One region of the Pseudoalteromonas sp. NS-SX12 genome, then DNA from elsewhere that is predicted to be linked to it. Evidence: predicted binding sites of a transcription regulator. Region 1 holds the regulator's gene; the other holds the start of a gene.
The links. The regulator ArgR, encoded in region 1, controls arginine synthesis, uptake and breakdown. The targets are predictions, from matches to a motif close to ANTGAATANNTATTCANT.
Positions count from the first base shown of each region.

Region 2: the regulator ArgR is predicted to act here: its motif matches at 1,991-2,008, upstream of gltB (glutamate synthase large subunit).

Region 1 is NZ_CM170634.1:1,737,136-1,740,572, reverse strand. It holds gene AC2IOM_RS08115 (DUF885 domain-containing protein) at 1-407, shown strand, start outside; gene mdh (malate dehydrogenase) at 517-1,455, opposite strand; gene argR (transcriptional regulator ArgR) at 1,742-2,209, shown strand; gene AC2IOM_RS08100 (Dyp-type peroxidase) at 2,250-3,161, opposite strand; gene AC2IOM_RS08095 (ABC transporter ATP-binding protein) at 3,176-3,437, opposite strand, start outside.
Region 2 is NZ_CM170634.1:2,778,715-2,782,151, forward strand. It holds gene gltB (glutamate synthase large subunit) at 1-1,780, opposite strand, end outside; gene AC2IOM_RS12855 (substrate-binding periplasmic protein) at 2,260-3,159, opposite strand; gene AC2IOM_RS12860 (Grx4 family monothiol glutaredoxin) at 3,236-3,437, opposite strand, start outside.

The DNA.
Region 1 (3,437 bases):
ACTCTGAAATGGTGCCTAAAGAAATGGGTTTATACGAAGACCCTTACTCAGACTTTGGTCGCTTAGCGATGGAGTTATGGCGTGCATGTCGCTTAGTAGTAGATACAGGTATTCACGCGATGAAGTGGACGCGTCAACAAGGTATCGACTACTACGTAAATAACACGCCGAATGCAACCTCAGACGGCGTTAAGATGGTAGAGCGTCACATTGTAATGCCATCACAAGCAACGGCGTACAAAATCGGTATGATCAAGATTGTAGAATTACGTGAAAGCGCGAAAAAGCAACTTGGTGAAAAGTTCGATATTCGTGAATTCCACGATGTAGTGCTTAAGAGCGGCCCGGTGCCACTTAATACTCTTGAAGGCTTTGTAAACGATTGGGTTGCAAGCAAACAAGGTTAATAAGCATTAAAAAATAAAAGGCGTATAAAGCGCCTTTTATTTTTTATCAATTAAGATACAAAAAAGGCCGCAATTGCGGCCTTTTTTACTGTAACAACTTATCGCGGCATTAACCGTTGATGAAGTCGATACCTTCTTGAATGTCTTTGTTAAGCGTTTCAAGCATGTCGTTCTTTGCTTTCTCTTCGAATGCGCTAAGCTCACCGTAAGAAAGGATTTCTTCAACACCGTTTTTGCCTAAACGTACTGGGTGTGCGAAGTATGCAGCGTCACCACCGTCGATTGCAACGTATGCGTAGTCGATAACACCTTCTTCACCTTGTAAGCCTTTAACTAAAGACTGAGTGAAACGTGCAGCTGCTGCGCCCATTGAAAGTGTCGCTGAACCGCCACCCGCTTTTGCGTTAACAACTTCAGTACCCGCGTTTTGAATACGTGGAGTAAGTGCTTCAACTTCTTCTGCTGTGAACTCAACACCTTCAACTTGTGAAAGAAGTGGAAGAATAGTTGTACCTGAGTGACCACCGATTACTGGTACTTTAACAGAAGCAACGTCTACGCCCTTAAGTTCAGCGATGAACGCTTCTGAACGGATAACGTCTAGTGTTGTTACACCGAATACACGGTTAGCTTCGTAAGTACCTGCCTTTTTGAATACTTCAGCAACGATTGGTACAGTGCCGTTTACAGGGTTAGTAATAACACCTACAAGCGCCTTAGGACAGTTTTTAACAATGCCTTCAGCAAGTGTTTTAACAATGCTTGCATTAACATTGAATAAGTCTGCACGGTCCATACCCGGCTTACGCGGCATACCTGCTGGAATAATTACGATATCTGCGCCAGCAAGTGCTGCATCTAAATCGTCTTTACCAAAACCTTCAACTTTAACTGCAGTTGGGATATGTGATAGGTCAACAGCAACACCTGGAACAACTGGCGCTACATCGTATAACGATAGCTCAGAACCAGCTGGTAATTGTGTTTTAAGTAATAAAGAAAGGGCCTGGCCGATACCACCAGCTGCGCCTAAAACTGCAACTTTCATGTGAATTCTCCGTGATTAGAGGTAGGTATTTAAAAAAGTGCCATAAAGATAATGAAAAGTGCGCATAAAAACAAATAAAACAGGTATTTTTTATATAAATCTCGACCATAGTTGTAAACTTTATCCGACTAGATTAGTTGACAACGCTATCAATTAAAAAATCGCGTTTTCATTGAGATTAATTCAACTCTAATTGACTTAAGATGACGATTTTATTAATGCATTTAACCCTAACTTGTGTAAAATTTAAGGTAACGTCCATCAATTGGTTAAACAGCCCGTTCACATGCAAATACAAGATAAACAAGAAGCGCTGGTTAAAGCGTTCAAAGCCCTTTTAAAAGAAGAAAACTTTGGCTCACAAGGCGAGATTGTTGATGCCTTAAAAGACATGGGTTTTGACAATATTAGTCAGAGCAAAGTGTCTCGCATGTTAAGTAAATTTGGTGCTGTACGTACACGTAATGCAAAACAAGAGATGGTGTATTGTTTACCTGCAGAAATGGGCGTACCGACAGCGAAGAGCCCGCTGCGCCAACTGGTAATTGATATTATGCATAACGAAATGATGATCATCATTCGTACCAGCCCAGGTGCTGCACAACTAATTGCACGTTTGCTTGATTCACTTGGCAAAGCAGACGGAGTGTTAGGCACTATTGCCGGTGATGACACGATTTTCATTGCGCCAGCAAAAATTTCAGAAATTGATGTCACGCTTGAACGCGTAAAAAACTTATTTGAAAACGTGTAACTCTATTTTTGAGAGTTCATCCTCATTGATGAACTCTCTGCTACCTAGCTAATTCCCTTAGCATATTCACTGATGGTGCAAAAAATGCCGCACCAAAATCACTTTTCGCAAACTCCAGCCACATATCAGGGCCATTATCATCAATGTAGCCTAAACGGTGTTTGAGAAGCGTTTGAAAGGCATAGCCGTTATTTGCACAGCTAATAAATAAAAAGCCCTGCTGGTTAATATCAGCAAATGGCATGCCTTGATTTAAAAATAATGCATTGCCATGGTCATCGTAAAGCTCTGTACGAGCACTATGACTATTTTCCGGAGCGCAGCTAACCGCTTGGTTAGAATTAGCCATTCGGCCCATTACAATTTCTTGTTCAGCTTTTGAGATTTCTTGCCATGCCTTTAAATCATAACGATAACGCTGCACATGAATATAACTGCCTGCAGAAAATGCAACGTCTTCCTCTCCCACTAAAGCAACAAGCTGCTTTTTGCGACCATGGGGATTGGCAACACCATAAATAAAGCCATTTAGGTCACGACCATCTAAATAATGAAAACACTTAACTTGGTCAATCAGCTCAATATCACCACTCAGTAATTCAATCACTTCCATCACAAACAAATGAACAACATCAAGGCGATCTGCCCTAATTTGTATCATTAAATCTATTGGACGTGATGGCGTAGCATGCTCAATATGTTCAAATTGCGGAAAGCCTGCCAACGTTTTTGGCATTTTACTGGGGTAAATATGTGGCCAGAATTGCGAACCTATCGCCACAACACAAGACACAAGCGCTTCTGAAAATTCGTGATCAAACCGCTCTTGCATATCAATAATACTTGCCAATTTTTTCGACAAGCTGAGTTCTTGGCCATCTAATACATTTAAAAATAAATGCACACCATGTAAATTGGCTTCAGCACAAACTCCTGATTGCGCTTGTGGCATAGCGGATTTCCTACTTAATTGTTATTAGTATAAGCGAAATAATTAACCAAATGCGGACGAACATCAATAGCTAATCGCTGACCATAAGCATAGCGCTGATGTTGCGTGCATGGAATTTCAAGTTCTTGTTGCCCTAGTTTTACACGACATAAATAGCGGTTACCAACAAAACGGCTCGCAACAAACTCGCCTACTCCTTGTTCGTTTTCGCTTAAAGTTAAATATTGAGGCTTTAAGTATATACAGCCTTTTCCTGACACTTCATCTTGGTCATTG
Region 2 (3,437 bases), 1.0 Mb from region 1:
TTTCAATTGCCGATAACAATGAGCCATCTTTATCATAGTTAATCGACAATGAGGCAAATGAATAATGCGCCTGATCTGCAGAGAGTAACTGGCTCATATCAGAGTAAGTCAATACTGGCGATGAAAACTGCAAGCGTTTTGCGTGGCCTGTTGTTTCATTAAATACGTTTTGTTCACGACCAATACAGGTAGCCAGTGACATAACATGATTTTCACGCAATGGGTCGATTGGCGGGTTTGTCACCTGCGCAAACTTTTGACGGAAATAGTCATACACTAAACGTGATTGTGACGACAGCACGGCAAATGGCGTGTCATCGCCCATTGACCCCGTTGCTTCTTGGCCTGAGTTACCCATTGGGCGAATAACTTGGTCAAGTTCTTCATTACTGTAAGCAAACTGCTTGTGGTAAATCGCCAGCATATCATCGTCGTATTCACGTTGACCGATAAGGTCTTGCTCGTCAATTTCCTCTAATGGTACTAAACGTTTCACGTTATCAGTTAACCACTGCTTATAGGTATGACGCTTTTTCAAATCTTCGTCGATTTCGCACGATTGCCATACTTTGCCATGCAATGTATCAATAACAAGCAATTCACCCGGCCCAACACGGCCTTTTTCTTTAACCTCGTCAGCAGAGTAATCCCAAATACCAACTTCTGACGCTAAAGTAATATGATTGTCTTTAGTAATTACATAACGCGCAGGACGTAACCCGTTTCGGTCTAAGTTACACGCTGCAAATCGGCCATCCGACATTACTAACCCTGCAGGACCATCCCAAGGCTCCATGTGCATTGAGTTAAAATCATAAAAAGCACGTAAGTCTTCATCCATCGCTCGGTTTTTCTGCCATGCAGGTGGCACTAGCATGCGCATCGCTCGGAAAATATCCATACCACCCGCTAAGAATAGCTCTAGCATATTATCTAAGCTTGAGCTATCTGAGCCCGATTCATTTACAAAAGGTGCCGCGCTTTGTAAGTCAGGCAGTAATGGTGACGAAAACTTATATGCGCGCGCTCTTGCCCACTGGCGGTTACCTTCGATAGTATTAATTTCGCCGTTGTGTGCAAGGTATCTAAATGGTTGTGCCAACGGCCAGCGCGGTTGCGTATTGGTAGAAAAACGTTGGTGGAAAACGCAGATAGCAGATTCCATACGCATATCGGCTAGATCAAGGTAGAAATTCGGCAAATCTGCCGGCATCATTAAGCCTTTATACACCGATACTAAGCCCGATAGGCTCGCAATATAAAAATGATCATCGTTAATTTGTTTTTCTATGCGACGTCGTGCGATATACAAACGGCGTTCTAAATCTTTTGGACGCCAGCCTTCTGGCGCTGAAATAAAGACCTGTTGAAAATTCGGTAATTGTTCTAGCGCAATAGGTCCTAGACTTGCTGGATTAACGGGCACATCGCGCCAACCAACCAGTTTTAGCGTTTCTTTTTCTAGTTCTTCACTAATAATCTGTTTGTTGTGCTCAGCGATAACCGGATCAGGACTTAGGAATAACATACCAACAGCGTAGTTTTTACCTAAGTGCCAATCGTTTTCAGCGGCAACAGCACGGAAGAAACCGTCTGGTTTTTGCAATAACAACCCACAGCCATCGCCGGTTTTACCATCTGCTGCAATACCACCGCGGTGTTGCATTCGATCTAACCCAGTGATCGCTGTGCGAACTAATTTGTGACTCGGCTGACCTTCAATGTGCGCGATAAGGCCAAAACCGCAATTATCTTTTTCTAATCTCGAGTCATATAACATGTTGGACTCCTCCCTTGCTACAGCTCAAGTGAACAAAACAGTTGTGATTGACGGAAGTATTGGCATAACCGTATCGAAGTTTTATGACAGTTCGATAAGTAATAGCGATTTTGTTAACGCGAAACAAAGGTTGCTAATGTTGGTATGTGCCGTGTGTTCACTTGCGCGATTCTCAAAATTAACCAAGATATTGCTTAGAGTCAACCAAATTGTGAATACATATTCAGGTTATTGAATATTTTTCACTTATACATAAATTCAACAAATCTGCCGATAAAAGCCTCTAAACTGGGGTTATCTTGGTTATAGGATCTTATTGACACCGGTATCACATTAACACCATGTAAATAAAAACAACTCTCAACTGTAGTTTACGTAAACGTAAACTATTCATGATTTTGAATATTTATTCATGGTAATACCAATTAACCGAAAAACCACTTTTTAAACTTGAATTATCTTGTACATCAGGCAGGACGCTAGTTTGCGGGCGAACACTTTCCAGCGTTTTGTTGAATGGTTTTAATCGTTCCGGCTTGCTCAAACTCTGATAGCTTGGCATTAATTTTAACTTGCAGCGATTGCCACATTGCGTTGCGTTTACTTATAGCATAGTAAAAATCATTATATTGAAAGGCGGGTTCAATGAATTTAATTTGATTTTTGTCACCTTGCTCGTCGTGACTTAATAGGTAATCGATCACATTGGGATCAGCAACAATGTAATCTACCCGACTCGCCAATAAGAGTTTTAGGTTTTGTTGATCATCACGCGCTTGAATTGCATTAAAAAAGCCAAGATCAAGGTGCTTATCAAACTCAGGGGTATTTTGATACCCTCTTACAACGCCAATTCGTGCCCCTTGGATCGACTGAAAAGTGCCATTGTACTTTGCTTTATAATTTTCACGGCTCATTAGCCCAATTAAGCCGCCTGCGTAAGGAGTCGATAAGGCTAAATTGTTGCGTCTAAAGCTATTAGCTATTACATCACTGGGGGCGGTCACTTCTATAAAGTATTCTGGAAACAAAATATCAGCCTGCCCTAATTCAGCCATGCGTACCGAGCGAGCCCAAGGAAAAAACTCGACACTAATTCCAAACCCAAGTTCATTAAATAGCGCTGCGGTAAGTGTAAATACCCAACCTTTGTCACATAAATTACGGTCAACGTATGGCGGCCAATCAAGTGTTACTAAACTTAATTGCTGTGGTAATTCACGGGCTATTTCAAAACGGTTGGCAGAGGGCTGATTAACGGTGATCGTTTTAGTTTGTTGCTGATGTTGATATGAAAGATCAAATGATTTTGCAACGCTCTCTAAACTCAATAAAAACAGCGTAACAACTAGAAGAATAAAATAAGGTTGAAAAGTCATACTAAGCTTAAAACATCATACTAATGATTTAAGCTTAGCAAAAATACCACAAAATCAATTACTACTTAACGTAATATTATTCTGCTTCTTTATTTTTAGCGGCTACTTCAGTGATTAAAGGTTGTAGTTCACCGCGTTGGAACATTTCAACAATAATGTCACAACCACCAATTAGCTCACCTTCAACCCATAACTGTGGGAACGTAGGCCAGTTTGCATAAGCTGGTAACTCTGCACGGATATCAGGGTTTTGAAGAATATCAACGTACGCAAATTGC